DNA from 4 places in the Micromonospora sp. NPDC000663 genome. Region 4 is predicted to be linked to each of the others. Evidence: riboswitches for the same ligand, from Rfam matches in the RefSeq annotation. Region 4 holds a riboswitch; each other region holds the start of a gene.
The links. A riboswitch is a leader RNA that binds a small molecule or an ion and turns the genes downstream of it on or off. The one in region 4 is predicted to bind cyclic di-AMP.
Positions count from the first base shown of each region.

Region 1 (5,723 bases), on a different contig from region 4:
TTCGCCGCGCTCTGGGCACAGGCCCGCCGGCTGAACGTGGGCCGGTTGCCGGAGCAGCGAGCCTTCGAGGACGAGATCGCCGAGCGCACGGAGTTCCGGGAGTTCCTCAAGGCCTGGTGGCCGCGACTGCACCCCCGGCACGTGCTCGGCTGGCTGGCCCGGCCGGACCGCCTGCGCCGCTACGCGGGCGGGATTCTCTCCGGCGCGGAGATCCGGTTGCTGGGCGCGGCGTACCGGGAACTGGACTCCGCCGGGTTGACCATCGCGGACGTGGCGCTGCTCGACGAGTTGGACGCACTGCTCGGCAAGCCGGCGCAGCCGGCGCGGGCGCGGCGCGACCCGTTCCAGCTCGCGGGCGGGGTCCGTGAGCTGACCACCCTCGGCGACCGGCAGCGCGCCGCGCGGGCGGCGGCCCGGGAACGGCCGGCGGACTACCGGGAGTACGCGCACGTGGTGGTCGACGAGGCGCAGGACGTCTCGCCGATGCAGTGGCGCATGATCGGTAGGCGCGGCCGGTTGGCGTCCTGGACGGTGGTGGGCGATCCGGCGCAGACGGCGTGGACCGGTGACCCGGAGGAGCTGACCCGCGCGCGGGACCAGGCGCTGGGCCGGCGCAAGCGGCACGATTTCACGCTCACCACCAACTACCGCAACTCGTCCGAGATCTTCGCGGTGGCGGCGGCGGAGATCCGCCGGCTCTACCCGGACCTGCCGCTGCCGACGGCCGTGCGTTCCACGGGGGTCGACCCGGTCGAGCTGATCGTGCCCGCCGCCGGGTTGGAGACGGCCGTCGTGGAGGCGGCCGCCGGTCTGCTGGCGGAGGTGGACGGCACGGTCGGCGTGATCACGCCGGTCCCCCGCCGCGACGAGGTCGCCGGCTGGCTGGGCACGCTCGGCGCACCGCGCCTGCAGGTGGTGACCAGCCTGGAGGCAAAGGGCATGGAGTACGACGGGGTGGTGCTTGTCGCCCCGAGCGAGATCCGCGCGGATCCGGGTGCCGGGGTACGGACGCTCTACGTGGCGCTCTCCCGGGCCACGCAGCGGCTCACCACCGTCGACCCGACCGGCTGATCGGGCCCGGACGAGCACCGTCGGGGCGGGTGCCACCGTATAGTTGCACACATAGCGATGTGCGCATACATTTGACCGGTCCCGACTGGCGGCGGAGGGTGGGTTTCGTGGGCGCAGGTCATGACCACCACCACGCGTCGGTCGCCAATGCCGCACACCAGCACCGGGGACGGCTCTGGGCAGCGTTCGGGCTGCTCGCCGCCCTGATGGTGGTCGAGGCGGTGGCGGCCTTCCGCACCGGCTCGCTGGCTCTGCTCTCCGACGCCGGGCACATGTTCACCGACGTGCTCGGCATCGGCATGGCACTCGCCGCGATCACCGCCACCCGCCGGTCGACAGGCGACCCGCAGCGCACCTTCGGCCTCTACCGCCTCGAGGTGCTCGCCGCGCTCGCGAACGCCGTCCTGCTCTCCGGCGTGGCGGTCTACGTGGTGATCGAGGCGATCCGCCGGTTCGGCGACCCGCACGAGGTGCTGGCCGGCCCGATGCTCGCGGTCGCCGTACTCGGCCTGCTCGCGAACGTGGTCGCCTTCGCGCTGCTGCGTGCCGGCGCGCGGGAGAGCATCAACCTTCAGGGGGCGTACCTGGAGGTGCTCGGCGACCTCCTCGGCTCAGTCGGCGTGATCGGCGCGGCGCTGCTCATCACGGTCACCGACTGGTGGTGGGCCGACCCGCTGGTCGCGGTCGCCATCGGCGTGTTCATCCTGCCGCGCACGTGGCGACTCGGCCGGGCCGCCGTCCGCATCCTCGTGCAGGCCGCCCCGGAACACCTCCAGGTCACTGCCGTACACGACCGGCTCGCCGCAGTGCCCGGCGTGGTCGAGGTCCACGACCTGCACGTCTGGACGCTCACCTCGGGCATGGAGGTGGCTTCCGCACACCTGACCATGGCGCCCGGCGCGGAGGTCGGCACGGTGCTCAGCGCGGCGCGTACCGCCCTGCACGACGACTTCCGGATCGAACACGCGACGCTCCAGATCGAGCCCGGTGCCGCGCCCGGCGCCTGCGGCTCGGTGGAATGGTGACCGCGTTTCGAGAAGTAGGTTCATATTTGTCCGAGTTTTTGGTCATGACGCACGCACCGTCCGTCACATCGGCTGCAAGTGCCCCACCTGCCCCGGTAGGCTCGGTCCCGGCCTCCACCAGGCGGCGCCCTCCCGGCGCCGGTGGCGGTCGCCGCCTAATCGCCCGAGCGGGCGAACCGGGGAACCATGTTCCTGGGGTGCATCCGCGTCAGCGGTAGGGATCTTCCGTCCCGAACCCGTCAGCTAACCCGGTCGGCGGCTGACGGAAGGACATGCGTAGTGGCACCAGCACGACCACCCGCCGCCCGCCTGGCGGCCCTGATCGTCGCGATGCTCGCCCTCGGCGTCGCACTCCCGGCCGGGGCGGCGGCCGCTCCCCCGACCACCCACCGGGCCGCCGCGGCGCCCGACAGCGACGAAGAGGGCGGCACCCCCGCGCTTCGCGCCCAACTGGAAGCCGCCAGCAAGGGCTACCTGGACGCCAAGCGCGCCCTGGACACCTCCGTGCAGCGGCAGCAGCAGCTCACCACCCAGCTCAAGACCACCGAGGCCGAACTGGAGGCCCGCAGCGGCAAGGTCGGCGAGATCGCCGGCGTCGCCTACCGCACCGGCCGCCTCGGCGCGATGTCGGCGCTGCTCAACAGCAACACCCCGGAAGGCTTCATGGACCGGGCCGCCGCGCTGGACGCGGTCGCCGCCAACGAGGACCGGGTGCTACGCGACCTGATCGCCACCAAGGACGAGGCCACCCGCACCCGGGTCGCCCTGGACGGCGAGATCCGCGAGCAGCGCAAGCAGGTCGCCGTGATGGCCAAGCGCAAGGAACAGGCCGAACGGGCCCTGACCGTGGCCACCACACCCAAGCCGCAGACCACCTCCGACGGCGGCTCCAACCGGGGGACGTCCAGCGCGAACGCCACGGCCGCGCCGCGCAACTCCGACGGCTCCTGGCCCTCGGAGTCGTGCAGCGTCAACGACCCCACCCCGGCCAGCGGCTGCATCACCCCGCGGACCCTGCACGCGCTCAACCAGGCAAAGGCCGCCGGCTTCACCCGGTACGTCTCCTGCCACCGCTCCGGCGGCTCAGGCGAACACCCGAAGGGTCGGGCCTGCGACTTCGCCGCGCAGAAGAACGGCTTCGGCGGTGACGCCACCGGCGGCGACAAGACGTACGGCAACAACCTGGCCGCCTACTTCATCCGCAACGCCGACCGGCTCGCCGTGCTGTACGTGATCTGGTACCGGCAGATCTGGCTGCCCAGCAGCGGGTGGAAGTCGTACAGCGGGGCGGGTGGCGACCCGTCCAGCGACCACACCAACCACGTGCACCTGTCGGTGTACTGACCCCACCCGTGGCCGGCGCCCCGAACCGGGGGTGCCGGCCACGGGTACGTCAGCGGGCGTACCCCTGATGTCGCCGACGGTCGGACGACCCGGCGGCGGCCCGGCGGCAGCATCGTTCCCATGCGACTTCCGCCCACGGCCCGCAAGGCACTGCTCACTCTGCACCTGGTCACCTCCCTCGGCTGGCTCGGCACCGACCTGGTGCTGCTCACCCTGGGCGTGGCGGTCCAGCGCGGCGCCGACCCGGCCACGGTCTACCCGGTCACGGCACTGCTCGGCACCGTGCTGTTCGCGCCGCTGAGCGTGGCGGTCTGGCTGATCGGCGTGGCCAGCGCACTCCTCACCCCCTGGGGACTGCTGCGCTACCGCTGGGTGCTCGTCAAACTCGTGCTCACCACGGTGATGGTCGGGCTGGTCCTGTTCCTGCTCACCCCGAACCTGCGCCACGCCGGAGCCCTGGGGGCCGCACTGCCCGCCCGGGACCGCGCCGACCTGGTGATCGCCCCCGCCGTCTCGACCAGCCTCATGATCATCGCGACGGTGCTCTCCACCTACAAGCCCTGGGGCCGCCGCCCCATCCGCCCAACCCGCCCCACCCGCTCAGCGGACACCGCCCGCGCCGGTCGCACCGGTCGCGATCGCGCCGACCGCGCACGCCCTGCCACCCCCGCTGCCCCCGCCGCCCTTGTCGGACCCGCCGGACCCGACGGACCGGCCGGACCCAGCGCGCCTGCCGGCCCCGCCGCGCATGCCGGACCTGCCGGACCTGCCGGAGCCGCCGGAGCCGCCGGAGCCGCCGGAGCCGCCGGCCATGATCGCGCTCGCTCCAGGATGTAGTGGCCTCTGCGTCGTGGGACGCCACTACATCCTGGATCGAGTGCGATCTTGCGGGAGCGCACCCGCCCGCCGGAGCAAGATCCGCGCAAGTTCAGGGATGTTGCTGCCTCCAGCGCGCCGGAGGCAGCAACATCGGGGAAGCTGCGCGGATCTTGGCGGCACGGCCGCAGGGCGGGCGCGGCGGGGCGGGGCGCGGCGCGGTGCGGTGCGGCGGAGGCGCGGTGCGGTGCGGCGGAGGCGCGGAGGTGGGTCAGGCGGGTGGTGGGGGGTCGCTGGCGCGTTCGAGGGCCGGGCCGAGGCGGCTGGCGAGGGCGAGGTGGGCGGCGCGGGCCTGGCGGAACGCGTACCGGAACAGCGGCGCGGGAGCGCTCAGGGTGATTTCGACGTCCACCCGGAGCAGGCCGTCCGATTCGGGGCGTAGGCGGGTGTGGTTGTGCACCGTGGTGGCGGGCCACTGGCGGGCCACCATCACGATCTCGTCGTCGTCGCTGGTGAGCACGTCCGCCTGGTAGGTGGTCCGGAAGCGTAGCGGGCCGGCCACCAGCCGGTCGCTGATGGAGTAGCTCGCCAGGGTGCCGGGGCGGGGCGGCAGTTGTCGGACGTCCACGATCAGTGGGTGCAGTTCGCCCTGCCGGGTCAGGTCGCTGAGCAGCGCGGCGGCGTCAGCGGCTGAGCACCGGGCCTGGACGGTGTAACTGAAGGTATCTCGCCTGAGCACACCGTCTCCCGCCGTCGCTTGTCGCCCGATCGTGCCGTACGTCGATCGGGCTGGCAACGCCCGTCGGACAGCGGCCGATGCCACGTCGGCCGCCAATTGTCCCATTAAGATCGGTTAGTACGAAATCACTGGCCGTGATGGAGGGCGGATTCATGAACGTTGGCGACAGGTGAGCGGGCACGTGATGGTCTTCGCGCCCACTCCGCAACTGACCGTGACCGTGGACCAGCCCAACGACCGAACCGAACTGCACCTGCACCCCGGTGGTCAGGGCGTGTGGCAGGCCCGGATGGTGCTGTCGCTGGGGGTCGACGTGGTGCTCTGCGCCGCTCTCGGCGGCGAGATCGGCCAGGTGCTGGAACCGTTGCTGGTCAGCGAGGGGGTGGACCTCAAGGTGGTGGTCCGCGACTCCGGCAGCGGCGGGTACGTGCACGACCGGCGGGACGGGTCCCGGCAGGAGATCGTCGACGTGCCAGGGCAGCCGTTGAGCCGCCACGAGCTCGACGAGCTCTACAACCTGGCCCTGGGTGAGGGTCTGCGAGCCCCTGTGAGCATCCTCAGTGGACCCAACGAGCCGTGGCTCGTCCCGCCCGACCTGTATCGGCGCTTCGCCGCCGACCTCGGGGCCAACGGTGGTCAGGTCGTCGTCGACCTTTCCGGCGACCACCTCGGGGCGGTGCTGGACAGCGGAGTCTTCTTCCTCAAGGTGAGCCACGAGGAGCTGATCC
Region 1 covers NZ_JBIAYR010000005.1:116,379-122,101, reverse strand. Annotated here, with positions in the region: gene ACFY1S_RS19090 (HelD family protein) at 1-1,071, shown strand, start outside; gene ACFY1S_RS19085 (cation diffusion facilitator family transporter) at 1,179-2,096, shown strand; cyclic di-AMP (ydaO/yuaA leader) riboswitch at 2,239-2,370, shown strand; gene ACFY1S_RS19080 (coiled-coil domain-containing protein) at 2,376-3,440, shown strand; gene ACFY1S_RS19075 (hypothetical protein) at 3,561-4,277, shown strand; gene ACFY1S_RS19070 (SRPBCC family protein) at 4,528-4,995, opposite strand; gene ACFY1S_RS19065 (PfkB family carbohydrate kinase) at 5,180-5,723, shown strand, end outside.
Region 1: linked by a shared signal. The riboswitch ahead of ACFY1S_RS19080 (coiled-coil domain-containing protein) and the one ahead of ACFY1S_RS14260 (NlpC/P60 family protein) in region 4 are both predicted to bind cyclic di-AMP.

Region 2 (5,723 bases), on a different contig from region 4:
CGGCCCTCGAAGCGGAGGCCGAACGGCTCGTCGCGTACGGCGCCATCCGGCTCGCCCGACACGAACCCGCTCCCCCGCTGGGCGCCGGCCACCTCGTCATGGCCGACCCCGAGGGCAACGAATTCTGCCTCGACTGATCGGCACGTGACCGCGTTCGCCCAGGTCACTGTCGTGGCGACAGGCGCCATGCGAACATGTGTACGTGTCGCCCGGGGCCACCATCCTGCACGCCGACCTGGACGCCTTCTACGCGTCGGTCGAGCAGCGCGACGACGCACGCCTGCGGGGACGCCCGGTGATCGTCGGCTGCGGGGTGGTGCTCGCGGCCAGCTACGAGGCGAAGGCGCGGGGCGTCCGCAGCGCCATGGGCGGTCAGCAGGCGCGCCGGCTGTGCCCCGACGCGATAGTGGTGCCGCCGCGCATGTCCGCGTACACGGTGGCGAGCCGGGCGGTGTTCGAGATCTTCCGGCGGACCACCCCGCTGGTCGAGGGGCTCTCCATCGACGAGGCGTTCCTGGACGTGGGCGGCCTGCGCCGCCTGGTCGGGCCCCCGGTCGATATCGCCGAGGGTCTGCGTCGGGAGGTCCGCGAGCAGGTCGGCCTGCCCATCACGGTGGGCGTGGCGCGGACGAAGTTCCTGGCGAAGGTGGCAAGTGGGGTGGCGAAACCGGACGGGCTGCTGGTGGTCGCACCCGACGGCGAACTGGCGTTCCTGCATCCGCTGCCGGTCGAGCGGCTCTGGGGTGTCGGTCCGATCACCGCTGCGAAGCTGCGCGAACGCCGGATCCGTACCGTCGGCGACGTGGCCCGGCTCGGTGAGGCGGCGCTGGTCTCGCTGCTCGGCGCGGGTGCGGGCCGGCACCTGCACGCTCTGGCCCACAACCGTGACCCCCGGCCGGTGCAGGTGGGCCGCAGGCGTGGGTCGATGGGCGCGCAGCACGCGCTGAGCCGAGCCCCGCACGCGGCGGCCGAGCTGGACGCGATCCTCGCCGGCCTGGTCGACCGGGTCACCAGACGGATGCGGGCCGCCGGACGGGCCGGACGCACGGTGGTGCTGCGGCTGCGCTTCGGCGACTACACGCGGGCCACCCGCTCGCACACGGTGGGCAAGGCGACCGCGGACACCACACAGGTGCTCGCCGCCGCACGGGCGCTGCTGCGGGCGACCCAGCCCGAGATCGACAGGCGGGGCGTGACCCTGATCGGCGTCTCGGTGGGCAACCTCGACGACAACCCGGTCCAGCCGGAGCTGCCCTTCCAACCCGACCCCGGCACCGACCTGGACGCGGCGGTCGACGCGGTCCGCGACCGGTTCGGATCGGCGGCCCTCACCCGGGCGGTGCTGCTCGGCCGCGATCCCGGCGTCGAGATGCCGCTATTGCCCGACTGATGGTCTCTTGGCGGCCGAGTTTCCTGCGATCGGCGACACATCACAGCAGGTCGGCGGTTTAGCCGACCGCCCACGGGTGACCCTTGAGGGGACCAGCCTGACGAGGGGGACCCACGATGTCCGACGACACCAGCAACCGACCGAGCCGTCGCGTCGAGCGTCCGCACGACGTGACCGACCCGCTGCTCTGGCAGCTCGCGGTCGACGTGCTGAGCGCCCACGAGCCGGACGACGAGGGGCACTGCCGCAATCTCCAGTGCGCCGGCCAGGGGTGGCCGTGCGAGGCCCGCACCGGCGCCGAGCACTCGCTGCGGCTGGCCCGCGGCGAGTCCACCTCGGTCGAGATGACTGTCGACGAGGTACGGGACGAGAGCCGCCCCGGCTGGCCCGGCGGGACCGCGCCGCGCTGGGGCCGCAACGCCGGGCCGCTGCCCGCGCAACAGCGGGAGCAGAAGGCATCCGCCACCGCGGCCTGACCGCGACCCGCGTCGTCACACACGAACGCTCGGCCGGTGACCCGGCCGTGCGTCGTGCGTCGTGCGTCGTGCGTCGTGCGTCGTGCGTCGTGCGTCGTGCGTCAGAGGCTGAGCCGCTGACCCGGGAAGATCAGACCCGGGTCGGCGCCGATCAGCTGCCGGTTGCGCTCGTACAGCGCCTGCCAGCCGCCGGTCGAGCGCTGGCGGTCGGCGATCTCCGACAGGGTGTCGCCCGGCTTGACGGTGTACGTCTCGCCGCCCGCCGCGGGCGCGGTGCGCTCGTGGTCGCGCGTCGCCGGCTTCTCGCCGCGCGACGGCCTGGGCTTCGAGGTCGACTCCGTCGACTTGGCCGACTCCGTCGACTTGGTTGACTTGGTCGACTTCGTCGACTTGCTGGCGGAGCCGCCCGACGAGCCGCCCTTCTTGCCGCAGGTCGGCCAGGCGCCGATGCCCTGCCCGTCGAGCACCTTCTCGGCGACGGCGATCTGCTCGCCGCGGCTGGCCAGGTCGGCGCGTGCGGCGTACTTCTTGCCGCCGTAACCGGCCCAGGTGCTCTGCGAGAACTGCAACCCACCGTAGTAGCCGTTACCGGTGTTGGTCTTCCAGTTGCCGCCGGACTCGCACTTGGCGATCGCGTCCCAGTTGACGCCGGCCTGCGCCGGGGCGGCCGGGCCGAAGAGGGCGACAGCACCGGTGACCGCGCCGACGGCAAGGGTGCCGACGGCGAGGCGGCGGGTGGTGACCCGTCGATGACGGGGCGTGTGAACAGACGTCATGAATATCCTCCACGCCGGCGAGGTGAGCTGTCGGGTTCGGGCCGAGGAGCCCGGCCGCGCGGTGGCGGCTTCACCCCGAGGTGCGTGCACCGGAAAACCTGGTTCCCCCGCTCCTGCCCGGTGGACTGGGTTCCGACGACCGGGGGCAGGATTTGGCGTTGCCGGCCGTGGTGTCCGCAGTGGCGAACCCGACCGACGTTAGGCACGGTCGGTGACGAACGCCCACTCGCTGTGAAGTTCTTCACCGGGCAGCGCTCCGCGTTGCGCCCACCGGTTGCGGGCCTCGCGACACTGTGCAGTGACCACGATGGACCGTTTGCGATCAGCGCTCGGGGCGGAGCCAGGCGACGATTCGACGCAGCAGCTCGACGTGGCCTGGCGACTCGTACGACCGGCCGTCGTGGCCGAGGGCGCTGTAGACGATCCGGCTGTCCCCTGCCGTGCGGGCCCAGACGAGCGGGTGGAAGACGCCGCCCTCCCGGTACCCGTAGAGCGGCTCGATGTGGACGCCGTCGACCCGTTCCAGGTCGGTGTAGCGCTCGTCGAAGACCTCGATGTCGCCGAGCCCCTCGGTGATCGGATGCGCGACGGCGGTCCGCCGGATGAGACTGGAACCGATCGGCGGATGGAACGAACGGCCGTGTTCCCAGGCGGCGCCGATGGTGGCACGCCAGCTCGGCACCCGGGGGAACGCGAGGGTCGCGCTGTGGACGGCGAGCAGATTGCCGCCGCCGGCCAGGAAGCCGTCGAGAACGAGCCCGAAGAGCGCGTCGTCGGGGACCGGGGAGGACCGGTCGGCGCTCGCGTTCACCACCAGCAGTCGGGCACCGTCGAGCGCGGTCGCGAGCCGGTCGACGGACGTCACGACGGCGGCACCACCGATGATGTCCGCGAGGATGGCGCTGGTCTCCGGCAACGGGTGCCAGCGGTCGCCGTGCGGCCCCTGGCCGCTGAAGATCACGGTGCCGACAGGCACGGGCCCTCCCGGAATCGACGTTCGGGCAGCGGTCAGGGTCGAGTACCGGCGGGGCCCCTGCCGGGTGCCCCGCCGGTCGGAGCGACTACAGGGTGCGGGCCAGCCGGTCGGCGAGCGTCCGGGTGAAGCGGGCCGGGTCGGCCAGTTCGCCGCCCTCGGCGAGCACCGCCAGGCCGTACAGCAGCTCGGCCGTCTCGGTCAGGGTCTCGGAGGAGTCGCCCTGCTCGTGGGCCTTGCGCAGCCCGGCGACCAGCGGATGACCCGGGTTGATCTCCAGGATCCGCTTGGTCGACGGAACCTCGTGCCCCATCGCCCGGTACATCTTCTCCAGCGTCGGGGTGAGATCGTGCGCGTCCCCGACGACGCAGGCCGGTGAGGTGGTCAGCCGCGACGACAGGCGGACCTCCCGGACACTGTCGGCGAGGGTGGTGCCCAGCCATTCGACGAGCGCGGCGAACTCCTGCCGCTGCTGTTCACGTTCGGTCTCGGCCTGCTGCTTCTCCTCGTCGGTGTCCAGGTCGACCTCGCCCTTGGCGATGGAGCGCAACTGCCGACCGTCGTAGGTGCCGACCCGCTCGACCCACACCTCGTCGACCGGATCGGTCAGGAGCAGCACCTCGTGGCCCTTGGCCCGGAACGCCTCCAGGTGCGGGGAGTTCTCAATGGTGGCCCGGGAGTCGCCTGTGGCGTACCAGATGTCGCTCTGGCCGTCCTTCATCCGCGAGACGTAGCCGGCGAGGTCGGTGGGCTCGGCCGGGTCGTTGGTGGACGCCACCGACAGGATCTCCAGCAGGGTCTCCCGGTTGTCGGTGTCGTCGATAAGCCCTTCCTTGACGACAGTGCCGAACTCGGTCCAGAAGGTGCGGTACCGCTCGGGGTGGTTGGCCTTGAGGTCCTTGACCGTGGCGAGGACCTTCTTGACCAGACGGCGGCGGACGATCTGGATCTGCCGGTCCTGTTGCAGGATCTCGCGGGAGATGTTCAGCGACAGGTCGTGCGCGTCGACCACCCCCTTGACGAAGCGCAGGTAGGTGGGGACCAGCGCCTCGCAGTCGTCCATGATGAACACGCGCTTGACGTAGAGCTGGACGCCGCGGCGGCCCTGCGGGGCGAACATGTCGAGCGGGGCGTGGCTGGGCAGGAACAGCAGCGCCTCGTACTCGAAGGTGCCCTCGCCCTTCATGTGCACGACCTCGAGGGGGTCGGCCCAGTCGTGGCTGACGTGCTTGTAGAACTCGTTGTACTCGGCGGCGTCGACCTCGTCGCGGGGCCGCGCCCAGAGCGCCTTCATCGAGTTGAGGGTCTGCACCTCGCTCGTGGCGTCCGCGCCGTCGGCGCCGGGGCGTTCGACGGTCATCCGGATGGGCCAGGCGATGAAGTCGGAGTAGCGCTTGACGATCTCGCGGAGGGTCCACTCGGAGGTGTAGTCGTGCAGGTTGTCCTCGGTGTCGGCGGGCTTGAGGTGCAGGGTGACAGACGTGCCCTGCGGCGCCTCGTCGACTCCCTCGACCGAGTACGTGCCCTCGCCTGCGGACTCCCAGCGGGTGCCGCCGGTCTCGCCGGCCTTGCGGGTGAGCAGGGTGACCCGGTCGGCGACCATGAACGCGGCGTAGAAGCCGACGCCGAACTGGCCGATCAGGTCCTGCGAGGCGCGCGCGTCGGCGGACTCGCGCAGCTGGCGCAGCAGCTCGGCGGTGCCCGACTTGGCGATGGTGCCGATGAGGCCGACCACCTCGTCGCGGGTCATCCCGATGCCGTTGTCCCGGACGGTGAGGGTGCGGGCGTCGCGGTCGACCTCGATGGTGACGTGCAGGTCGTCGGTGTCGGCGACGAGGTCCTTGTCGACCATGGTGGCCAGCCGCAGCTTGTCCAGCGCGTCGGACGCGTTCGAGATGAGTTCCCGCAGGAAGACGTCCTTGTTCGAGTAGATCGAGTGGACGACCAGTTGGAGGAGCTGACGCGCCTCGGCCTGGAACTCCAACGTCTCGGCCTGGTTGCTCACACCGTCTCCCTTCTGTCACGTGCGGAGGTTCGCGCAAAGGATACGAGTCGTCACCGGGTGGGCGGTGGGGACGTCCGGGTCGTATTCCCGATCCGGGCGCGCC
Region 2 covers NZ_JBIAYR010000007.1:91,739-97,461, forward strand. Annotated here, with positions in the region: gene ACFY1S_RS22705 (VOC family protein) at 1-137, shown strand, start outside; gene dinB (DNA polymerase IV) at 203-1,390, shown strand; gene ACFY1S_RS22715 (hypothetical protein) at 1,507-1,866, shown strand; gene ACFY1S_RS22720 (transglycosylase family protein) at 1,968-2,642, opposite strand; cyclic di-AMP (ydaO/yuaA leader) riboswitch at 2,640-2,810, opposite strand; gene ACFY1S_RS22725 (ThuA domain-containing protein) at 2,965-3,618, opposite strand; gene htpG (molecular chaperone HtpG) at 3,704-5,620, opposite strand.
Region 2: linked by a shared signal. The riboswitch ahead of ACFY1S_RS22720 (transglycosylase family protein) and the one ahead of ACFY1S_RS14260 (NlpC/P60 family protein) in region 4 are both predicted to bind cyclic di-AMP.

Region 3 (5,723 bases), on a different contig from region 4:
GCACCAGATGCAGCACCGCCGCACCCCGCGCCGACCAGCGCCCGGTCGCCATCTCCAGGTCGGCCGGGAGCGACACCCCCAACTCGCGAAGCAGCGCCGGCCCACCCACCGCATACTCCGTACCGTCGACTGTCGCCTGCACACCGCGGCCCGGCAGCGACCGGAACCCGTGGGCCGGGGCTGGACCTGCGGACCCGGCCGCCGCGACGATCGCCCGTGCGAGCGGATGCTCGCTGTCCGATTCGACGCCGGCGGCGATGCGCAGCGCCTCGTCCCGCTCCATGCCCAGCGTCACGGTCACGTCGGAGACGGTGTGCTCGCCCCGGGTCAGCGTGCCGGTCTTGTCGAAGAGCACCGCGCCGACGGTCCTCATCCGCTCCAACGCCAACCGGTCCTTCACCAGGATCCCGGATCGCGCGGCCACCGCCGTGGAGAGCGCGACGACAAGCGGAATGGCCAGGCCGAGCGCATGCGGGCAGGCGATCACCAGGACGGTTACCGCGCGGACCACCGCCTCGTCGGTCCGGCCCAGCGCCGTCCAGACCAGCACGGTCAGCACGGCGGTCCCGGTGGCCAGGTAGAACAACGCGGCGGCGAACCGGTCGGCCAGCAGCTGGGCCCGACCGCCCGAGCGCTGCGCCTCGGCGACCATGCGCTGGATGCCGGCGAGGGCGGTCTGCTCACCAAGCGCCTCGACCCGGACCCGGATCGCCGAGTCGGTGGCGACAGTGCCCGCCACCACCCGGCCGCCGGCCGCGCGGGCGACCGGCCGCGACTCGCCGGTGATCATCGACTCGTCCAGCTCGGCGCCGCCCTCCACGATGACCCCGTCGGCCGGCACCCGGCCACCCGGGCGGACCAGCAGCACGTCGCCGACCCGCAGCGCGCCCACCGGCACCGGTTCGACCCGGCCGTCGGCGGCCACCCGCTCGGCCTCGTCGGGCAGCAGCGCGGCAAGCGCCGCGAGGGCTCCCCGGGCCTGCCCGATGGCCTTCATCTCCTGCCAGTGCCCGAGCAGCATGATGGTGACCAGCGCCGCCAACTCCCACCAGAAGTCCAGGTCGAACGCGCCGACGCTGGTGGCCAGCGACGCGGTGTAGGCGACGGTGATCGCCATCGCGACAAGCAGCATCATCCCCGGTGCCCGGTCCCGCACCTCCCGGACCGCGCCGACCAGGAACGGCCAGCCGCCCCACCAGAACACCACCGAGCCGAGCGCCGGCCCCACCCAGGAACTCCCCGGCACGTCCCAGCGCGGACCGAGCCGGTCCGCCACGAGGTGACTGGTCAGCACCACCGGCACGGTGAGCACCAGGCAGACCCAGAACCGGCGGCGGAACATCGCCGGGTCGTGACCGGCGTGCTTGTCGTGCCCACCGTGATGCTTACCGTACGGACCATGTGGTGACTCAGCGTGCATGACTCCACGATCCCGGGCCGTACTCCGCCACGCGGGCGGTTCCGGGACCCCGACACTCCGCCACGACCTGCGCCCCACAGCCTGTGTGGTTAGCATTCCGACGATGGCCCTCCGGATCACGCTGCGCAGTCCGGCACCGCTGCCGCCGCGACACGGCGGCGCTCCCCGCCGGTCCGGCCGGTCGTTCACCGTACGTGATCAAGCGATCGGCATCCCGCGATCCGCCGCGCCCGTCACCGCATTTCCGCGGCGACGGTGAACCGACCGGCCCGCCGGCACGTACCCCGCACCGGATTCGTTGGGAGTCTCGCATTGGGTTCCGACCACAGCCGTTCCGTTCCGTCCGCCCCTCCCCGGGTACGGCGGATCCTCGTCGCGACCGTGGTACCCCTGTTCGTCGCCACGGTGCTCGCGGCTGTGGTGCTCTGGCCCCGGGGCGACTCCCCGCAGACCGGCGGCGGCGCGGACGTCCCGCGCTACCACGGCACAGTGACCCGCGTGGTTACCGAACCGTGCCCGCCCACGCCGCAGACCCCGGAGGGCACACCGAACGCCGGCGACGGGCGGTGCGGCACGGTGGACGTCCGGGTGCAGGACGGGCCGAGCGCCGAGCAGCAGGTCCAGACACCGGTACCGGACGGCCCCGGAGCACCTCGGGTCGACGTCGGCGACGAGGTGATCCTGGTCGAGCTGACCGACCCCGCCGACCCCGGCGCCAGCAACTGGAACATCGCCGAACACCAGCGCGGCACACCGCTGGTGTGGCTGGCGGTGGTCTTCGCCGCCGCGATCGTCGCGTTCGGCAGGTGGCGTGGCCTGGCCGCGCTCGCCGGGCTGGCCGCCAGCTTCGCCATCCTGCTCACCTTCGTGCTGCCGGGCATCGCCGCCGGCCGGTCACCGCTTGTCGTCGCGGTGGTCGGTGCCGCCCTGATCATGTTCGTGGTGCTCTACCTGACGCACGGGGTGACCGCGCAGACCTCGGTAGCTGTCCTCGGCACCCTGGGCAGCCTGGTCCTCACCGGCGTGCTCGCCACCATCGCCACCGCCGCCACCCACCTCACCGGTTTCGGCAGCGAGGACGCCACCACGCTGTCGATGTTCCAGGCCGACGTGGACCTGCACGGCCTGCTGCTCGCCGGGATCATCATCGGCTCGCTCGGGGTGCTCGACGACGTGACGGTCACCCAGGCGGCCACCGTCACCGAACTGGCGAACGCCAACCCGGGGCTGACCCGGTTGCAGCTCTACCGGGCTGCCACCCGGGTCGGCCGGGCGCACATCGCCTCCACGGTCAACACGATCGTGCTGGCGTACGCGGGCGCCTCGTTGCCCCTGCTGCTCCTGCTCACCGCCGACACGCGCCCCCTCGGACAGATCCTCACCAGCGAGTTCCTGGCGCAGGAGATCGTCCGCAGCGCAGTGGCCACCCTCGGCCTCATCGCCGCCGTGCCGCTGACCACCGGGCTGGCCGCGGTGGTGACCGCCGCCGGACGGTCGAGCGCCGAGCCGGCCGACGACGTCCCCGTCCCCCGGCCCCAGCCGGACCGGGCGGAGGCCCTGGCCGCACTGAGCTCCCCGCGAACGGTCCCGGTGGACGGGCCGGACCGGACGCGGACGACACCCCCGCCCACCGCCACCACCCGGTGGCCAGAGCCGAACAGGAGCACGGATACGGCATGGTGACACTCCTCAGCGTGACCAGATCGGGCATCCGGCCTGAGAACCGCATCACTGGTCACTCAACGCCATGGCGAAATGACGCTTTTAGTCGGCATCGGGACGTAGCTCAGGGGGTCGACTCTCGGGTAACCTCGCTGCCGGTCACCGCCGAAGGCGCGAATCGGCGCCTGCGGTGCCACCGCCCAATCGCCAACCGGCGAGCCGGGAACCCAGGTACGTGGGGTGAATCCGCGTCAGCGGTAGGGGCCACTTCCGCCCCGAACCCGTCAGCTAACCCGGTCGGCGGTCGACGGAAGGGAACATCGTGACGGCACCCCTACGCCGCTGGTTGACGCCCGTGGTGGCCGTGCTCGCCGCACTGACCGTGCTCGCCGGACCCCTCCCGGCGTACGCCGCCCCGACGACGCCAACGCCGTCCGGGCACGAGGAGGACGGCGAGCCGAAGCTGCTCAACGACGTCATCGAGAAGACCAACCGGGACTACCTGGCGGCCAAGTCCCAACTGGACAAGTCCAAGAGGCGGCAGGCGGAGCTGGCGGCGGAGGTGGAGCGCGCCAAGGCCGAGCTGGACGCCCTGGCTCCGCAGGTCGGTCAGATCGCCGCCCAGTCGTACCGGACCGGCCGGATCGGCGCGATCGCGATGCTGCTGGAGAGCGACGCGCCCGACTCGTTCGTCCGGAGGGCCGCCGCGCTCGACGAGATGAACATGGTCAACGAGAAGAAGCTCTCCGAGGTCAACGCGGTGAAGGCCCGCGCCGAACAGGCGAAGGTGGCCCTGGACGTGGAGGTACGGGAGCAGCAGAAGCAGACAGCCCTGATGGCGAAGGAGAAGCGCGACGCGGACAAGGCGCTCGCCCTCGTCGGCGGGAAGGGCTTCACCGGCGGCCTGGTGGACGCCACGTCGCCGGTCGCCCGGATCGGCCCGGGGCGCACCGACGACGGCGACTGGAAGGCGCAGTCGTGCAGCGAGGACGACCCGACCACCTCCGGCTGCGTCACGCCGCGCACGCTGCACGCGTACAAGGAGGTCAGGCGGGCAGGGTACACCCGGTTCGTGGGCTGCCACCGCAACGGTGGACCGTACGAGCACCCGAAGGGCCGCGCCTGCGACTGGTCGTTGCAGAAGAGCGGCTTCAGCCCGTGGCACAACGAGGACACCCGCACGTACGGCAACAACGTCGCCGCGTTCCTCATCCGCAACGCCGACCGCCTCGGCATCTACTACGTGATCTGGAACCGGCAGATCTGGTTCCCGGCGACCGGCTGGAAGTCGTACAGCGGACCGTCGAACCACACCGACCACGTCCACATGTCGATGCTCTGACCCACCCGCTCAGCTGATCGAGGGCCGTCCCGCACCGCGGGGCGGCCCTCGTCGCGTCAGGCGGCGGCCGGCGTCGACGGCCCGTCGGGTACGTCGAGCGAGGCGACGCCCGCCGGAACGGCCGCGACCGGGCGCACCACACCGGCGGCGAGCCGGTACGACACGCCCACCACCGCGCACCGCCCCCGCGTCACCGCCTCGGCCAGCACGGACGACTGTTCCAGCAACGCCTCGACGGTCTGTGCGATGTGGATGTCGACGATGCCGTCGATGTCGTCGACACCGTCGGCGGCGGCGCGACGGAGGCTGGGCAGCACGGCGTCCACGACTGCGCCCAGGTGCCCTTCGGGCGCCACGCCGGTGGCGGCGACCTCACGGGCCGCCTGGACCGCGCCGCACGAGTCGTGGCCCAGCACCACCACGAGCGGGGTGCCGAGCACCGTCACCGCGTACTCCACGCTGCCCAGCACCTCCGGGCCGGTCGTGTGCCCGGCCGTGCGGACCACGAACAGGTCACCCAGCCCCCGGTCGAAGATGATCTCGGCGGCGAGTCGGGAGTCGGAGCAGCCGACGATCACCGCGAACGGGTGCTGCCCGTCGGCCACCGCGGCCCGGTGCCCGGCGTCCTGGTTGGGGTGGCGCGGGGAGCCGCTGACGAAGCGCCGGTTGCCGGCGGCCAGCTCCGCGTACGCCAGCGCCGGTTCGGTGATCGTCGACGACTGGTCGGCGCTCCGCTGCGGACCCGGCTGCCCGCCGGGTGCTCCGGGAAGGCTCATTCCCGCACCTCGTTTTCCACGCATCTGACCTGGTCAGCCGGCCGTTCGACCGCCGGTGGCGGGCGCTGGCCCGCTCCACGGTCACACGCACCACAAGATGCGTCAAGGTATGCGTGATATAGATTTCATACGTTGACGGCCAGAGTCGCTCCCGCGACGCCGCCCCGGAGGCAGGGCCGGCGAGCCTCGATGGCAGGGTGACGAGTGGGACGGACAACCGGAGAGGCGGTCCCACGATGACGGGCACGGCAACGGGTGCGACCGGCGGCGGGCGGAACTGGACGTTCCTCACCAACCACGGGCACGTTCTGCTGGCCATCGCCCGGGACCCCACGGCCCGGCTGCGCGACGTCGCCGCGGAGGTCGGCGTGACCGAACGGGCCGCCCAGGCGATCGTCGCCGACCTGGAGGCGGGCGGCTACCTGCACCGCACCCGGGTCGGCCGGCGCAACGAGTACACCCTCAACCCGTCCGGCCGGTTCCGGCACCCCTCCGAGGCGTACCGGGAGGTCGGCGATCTGCT
Region 3 covers NZ_JBIAYR010000001.1:43,708-49,430, reverse strand. Annotated here, with positions in the region: gene ACFY1S_RS00225 (heavy metal translocating P-type ATPase) at 1-1,420, opposite strand, end outside; gene ACFY1S_RS00220 (YibE/F family protein) at 1,733-3,103, shown strand; cyclic di-AMP (ydaO/yuaA leader) riboswitch at 3,270-3,400, shown strand; gene ACFY1S_RS00215 (coiled-coil domain-containing protein) at 3,405-4,424, shown strand; gene ACFY1S_RS00210 (carbonic anhydrase) at 4,481-5,200, opposite strand; gene ACFY1S_RS00205 (helix-turn-helix transcriptional regulator) at 5,437-5,723, shown strand, end outside.
Region 3: linked by a shared signal. The riboswitch ahead of ACFY1S_RS00215 (coiled-coil domain-containing protein) and the one ahead of ACFY1S_RS14260 (NlpC/P60 family protein) in region 4 are both predicted to bind cyclic di-AMP.

Region 4 (5,723 bases):
ACTGGATCTGCGCGTACCGGTTCTTGCCGCGGATCACCGTCCAGTCGCCGGGCGATGAGCCGTCGAACGTGCTGGCCCGGTAGTACTCGCCGGCCAGCACCGCGCCGACGGAGTACCGCTGACCGGCGGCCAGGGTGTACTGCAACGGGGAGATGGTCTGGTAGGGCACGCCCTCGGGGTAGGCGGCCTCCTCCGGGTACGCCCGCCCGTACACCGGGATGGTGGCCCGGCCGGGCTTCGGGACGGCAACCACGCCGACCGTCCAGCTCGCGGTGGGGGCGGATGCCGGGTTGCGGAACCAGGCCTTCTGTCCGAGGTACCAGATGGCCGTCCAGTCGCCCTGCCGGCCGGCGAGGGCGTACGTCTGGCCGGCGGAGGCCCGGGCGCCGTGGTCGGACACCTCCATGGTGTTCGGGGTGCCGTCGGGGCGCAGCGCGATGTCGTTCACCAGCGGCGCGTCCGCGGACGGCGCGGCGCGCAGCACCACCGACGAGGAGCCGCGCGGTGTGCACGGCACGCCGGGGGTGACGCATCCGATGAACGCGGGCTGGTTGGTGGCGTAGTTCGGGTCGATCCGGACGAGGCCGGTGGCCGGGGTGCCGGTGTCCAGTCGCGGGGCGTGCAGCAGGTCGAAGTAGTGCGTCCAGTCCCAGTACGGCCCCGGGTCCCAGTGCATCCCGCGTACTGTCGACGCGACGGTGCCGGGCACATTGTCGTGGCCGATGATGTGCTGGCGGTCCAGCGGGATGCCGAGCCGTAGCGCGAGGTGCCGGACGAGCTTCGCCGAGGTCCGGTACATCGCCTCGGTGTACCAGGTGCCCTGGGCGGCGAAGCCCTCGTGCTCCAGCCCGATCGACTTGGCGTTGACGTACCAGTTGCCGGCGTGCCAGCCGACGTCCTTGGTCTTCACGTGCTGGGCGATGTGCCCGTCCACCGATCGCAGCGAGTAGTGCCAGCTCACGTACGTCGGGTCTTGGACGAGTTTCAGCGTGGTCGCCCAGCTCGCCTCGGTGTCGTGGATGACGATGTACTCGATCTTCTGCCGGGCGGGCCGGTCGGAGAGGTCGTGGTTGCCGTAGTCGCCGTCGCCGAACGCCTGGTAGGGCGCCGGGATCCACTCGCAGGAGATGGTGCGGGGGCACTCCAGCCCGTCCGGGCGGGCGAGGCGACGCAGGCCCAGCCGGTCCAGCCAGGAACGCTCCGGTCGTACCGCGCTGGCCGGCAGCGTGATCCGCTGGCCGTCGTCGGTCACCCGGGTCTCGCCGGCGCTGATCGTGGTGAAGACCTCGTCGGCGAAGGCCGCCGCGGCGTCGGCGCTGTCCGCGCCGGCGTAGCGGGCCACCGCGCCGTACCAGGTGGCCGGGTCGGTGCCGGCTCCGACCGGGGCACCCAACTCCCGCTGGTACGACGCGAGCAGCGCCGCGCCGCCACGGATGTTGGCGTTCGGGTCGGTACGCAGCGACTCGGGTGCGGCGCCGGTCAGCGCGGCGGCGGCGTCCACGGTCTGCAACGCGGCCGGGGGCGGCGCGGGGTCCTCGGCGGGTGGGGTCGCGGGTGCCAGCGCGGGTCGGGAGTCGTCGCCGCGCGGGTCCTCGGTGCCGGTGTCGTGGTGGCCGCGTGCGGGCAGGGCGGCCACATGGCGGGCGTCGGTCAGGTGCATCGGGCCGTAGCCGCCGCTGGTGCTCGGTGTGCCGGCGTTGCTGTCCCAGCGGGACTCCAGGTAGGAGACACCGAGCAGCACGGTGGTCGGCACGCCGTACTCAGTCGCCGCGGCGGCGTACTGCTGCTGGCGGTCGGGGGCGGGCGCCGCTGCGGCGCCGGCGGGTGGCGGTATCGCGGTCGAGGCGGCGACCACGGCGGCGGCGAGCAGGGCGAGCCGGCCGGCGGACAGGGTTGGACGGTGCATCGAACCCTCCAGATTTGCGCGGATGAAGGTGAGGTCACCTTCGCGCCGCCCGAAGCCCGCGTCAATACCTTTCCATCTGTCGAAGTCATCGGAAAGAAATCTTCGCGTACGCCCCGTGACTCTCTCCAATCGGTACGGAGTGTCACGGCCGCGCGGGTTGCGGATCGGTAACGGGCGTCTCTACTCTGGTCATTTGTCGGCCCGACAGCAGGTCCGCCCAGCCCGGGCGGTAACGGACCGACACCGCCGAGTCGTTTCCGAGCGAACCGGGGACCCACGTCCCCCGGGGTGAATCCGCAGCCACTGCGGTAGGGCGCCAACTTCCCGCCCGAACCCGTCAGCTAACCCGGTAGGCGGTCAGGAAGAAGGAGAACGGAACCCCGGTGGCACTCCATGCCCCGCGGCCGTCGTCCGAGCGGCCGGCAGCAGCCGGCCCGACGGCGATCGTGCCGCGCCCACGCTGGTCCCGCTTCACCACAGCTCTCGCCGCACTGGTCGGCGTCGCCGTCGTCCTGACCGGCAGCGCCACCGCGGCCCACGCCGACCCGTCCGTCGCCGAGATCGAACGCCAGATCGACGCCGACTGGAACAAACTCGAACCGATCATCGAACGGCACAACGCCACCCGGATCGACCTTGCCGCCAAGCGCAAGCAGGCCGACGCGTTGGCCGCCCAGATCGCCCCGCTGGAGCGTCAGGTCGACGCGGCGATGGACAAGGTCAGCGCCTTGGCCGTACGCGCGTACAAGGGCGAGAACGTCTCCACCGTCAACGCCGTGCTGGGCAGCCGGTCGCCGAGCGAGGTCGTCGGGCAGCTCGAAATGCTCGATCGTTTCGCGCACAACCAGCAGCAGGACGTCCGCGAGGTGGCCGACCTGCGCGACGAGCTGGCTGCGAAGAAGGCTCCGCTCGACGAGATGGTGTCCCAGCTGACGCGCACCGAGGCCCAGCTGGCGGCGAAGAAGAAGCAGATCAACGAGGAGATCGACCGCCTCCAGAAGCTGCGCCTCAAGGTGTACGGCAACGGGGGCGGCGGCCCGCTGCGTCCCGCGCCCTGCCCGGCGAGCTACCCCGGCGGTGCCGCCGGCACGGCAGTGAAGTTCGCCTGCGCGCAGATCGGCAAGCCCTACGTGTGGGGCGCCGAGGGCCCGAACTCGTACGACTGCTCCGGGCTGATGCTCGCCGCGTGGGCGAAGGCCGGCGTGAGCCTGCCGCACAACGCCGCCGCGCAGAGTCGGGTCACGAAGAACGTCAGCCGGGCCGATCTGCGCGCCGGTGACCTGGTCTTCTACTACAGCGACATCCACCACGTCGGCATGTACGTCGGCAACGGCTGGGTGGTGCACGCCTCCCAGGCCGGTCAGCCGGTCAAGATGAAGAAGGTCGACGACGGCCCGATCCACAGCTACGGCCGCCCCGGCTGATCAGAGGTGACCGAAGGGCCCGTCGCGATCCGTTCGCGGCGGGCCCTCGTCGTTCTTGCCTCAGCGGGTCGGCCAGGTGCGCCAGTGCTGCCAGGCCCGGCTGGGCGTCGGCCCCCGCTGGCCCTGGTAGCGCGAGCCGTACACCGCCGAACCGTACGGGTGCTCGGCCGGCGAGGAGAGCCGGAAGATGCACAGCTGGCCAATCTTCATGCCCGGCCAGAGCGTGATCGGCAGGTTCGCCACGTTCGACAGCTCCAGCGTCACGTGCCCGGAGAAGCCCGGGTCGATGAAGCCGGCGGTGGAGTGGGTGAGCAGGCCGAGGCGACCCAGACTCGACTTGCCCTCCAGCCGGCCGGCGAGCTGGTCGCCAAGCGAGATCACCTCGAGCGTCGAGGCGAGCACGAACTCCCCCGGGTGCAGCACGAATGGCTCGCCATCGGGCACCTCGACCACCGAGGTCAGGTCGTCCTGCTGCATGGCCGGGTCGATGTGGGTGTAGAGGTGGTTGTTGAAGACCCGGAACAACCTGTCGAGTCGTACGTCGATGCTGGACGGTTGAACCAGCATGGGCTCGAAGGGCTCCAGGCCCAGCGAGCCGGCCTTGATCTCGGAGACCAGGTCGCGGTCGGAGAGCAGCATCGGACCACCATAGCGCCTTGCGTGCCAGCCGAATTCGGTGCCGGTGACCAGCGCGTCGAGGTCGCTGGTCGTACATTTGTTCGATAGAATGCCCGCATGGCTTCCTGGTCCGAATTCGCCGCCGACGAGCCCCGACTCGCCGACGGGATCCGCGTTCTCCTCCAGCAGTACGGGCCGGGCTTCGGCTACCTGGCCACGGTCCGCGCCGACGGCGGGCCCCGGGTCCATCCGGTCTCCCCGGTCATCACCGACGAGGGCCTCTTTTGCTTCGTCATCGACTCCCCGAAGCGCCGTGACCTCGAACGGGACGGCCGATACGCGCTGCACTCGTTCCCGCCGGAGGAGAGCGACGACGAGGCGTACGTGGCGGGTCACGCCCGACCGGTGACCGACCCGGCCCAACTGGCCCGGTTGGCCGAGGGGGCCCGGGCCGAGCCGTACGTCGACTGGAGGCTGTTCGAGTTCACCGTCGACGTGGCGATGTTGACCCGCCGCGAGCAGCCCGTCCCGGGCATTCCGGGTTACGCGCCGGGCCGGCCGGCCGTGCAGGTCTGGCTCGACCCGCACGCTCCGCCGGTGGCTGCCGCGCCTGTCGCCGTACCGCCGGCGCGGCCGACCCGTCGCAGCCGTGACGTGCAGTGCACGGCCGCCTGACCACGGCCAGAAAGACGCCGGTGCCGGCTCCGTCGTGACGGAGCCGGCACCGGGTGTACGCGGAGAAGCTACGCGGCGCGGTAGGCGTTCCACGCGGTGATCATGCGGCTCGCCTGTCCCGGGGTGAACTGGTACATGCACGAGTCGTAGGTGTAGTCCATGAAGTTGGTGATCGGGTCCAGCCCGGTCGCCGAGCAGGTGTTCCGCCCGGTCGGGCACTGGTAGGCCGGCGACGCCTCGGCCGGGGTGTCGCTGACGCCGTCACCCGAGCCGCCGCAGCCACCCTGGAAGGTGTGGTAGAGGTTCAGCCAGTGGCCGACCTCGTGGGTGCCGGTGTCGCCCTGGTTGTAGTTGGTGGCGGTGCCGCTCGGCAGCGACTCGCTCAGCACGACCACGCCGTCCATGCTGCTCAGGTTGCGCTGCGGGAAGGTCGCCCATCCCAGCAGGTCGTTGCTCAGCTCACCGAGGTAGATGTTGAGGGTGTTCTTGCCGCCCACCCGCAGTGAGGACTTCATCGACCGCTCCGCCGACGAGCCCTGCACGATCGGGTACCACGACGGGTTCGTCACTCGGTTGATCTTGTCGAGTCGGAAGGCGAACGCGGTGACCGCTCCGCCGGTCGAGCCGGCGTAGGCCTGGTTCAGCACGGTGATCTGCGAGGTGATCATCGAGTCGGGGATGTTGCCGCCGGCCCGCGTGCTGTTCTCCTGGATCACGTGCACGACCACCGGGATGGTGACCGTGGCCAGCGCCGTCGCGCCGGCGCCGGTGCGGAAGTTGGCGCGCTCGCGCAGCGCCGCCGCGAGGTCCGCGTCCCGCTCGCGGACCTGCTTCGCGGTCAGCTCGTTCGGGTCGTGCTTGGCCGCCGCACCGGGCTTCATCCGGGCATTGGAGTGGCTGTCGGCCGGCTCCACGCAGGCGCCGCCGGGCGCCGCGGAGAAGGCCGAAGCAGCCGGAACGACGCCCACCGCGGCGGTGCTGAGCAGCAGCGCGAGCGTCGTCGACGCGACACCGGCGGCACGCCGGGTCAGCAGGTTGGGACGGGGTCCCATGGGCCCACCTCTTTCTGGCGGCGCGGCAGGGGGTGTGTCACGCCGTGG
Region 4 covers NZ_JBIAYR010000003.1:421,565-427,287, reverse strand. Annotated here, with positions in the region: gene ACFY1S_RS14265 (N-acetylmuramoyl-L-alanine amidase) at 1-1,906, opposite strand, end outside; cyclic di-AMP (ydaO/yuaA leader) riboswitch at 2,141-2,276, shown strand; gene ACFY1S_RS14260 (NlpC/P60 family protein) at 2,290-3,330, shown strand; gene dcd (dCTP deaminase) at 3,391-3,969, opposite strand; gene ACFY1S_RS14250 (pyridoxamine 5'-phosphate oxidase family protein) at 4,066-4,623, shown strand; gene ACFY1S_RS14245 (zinc metalloprotease) at 4,692-5,675, opposite strand.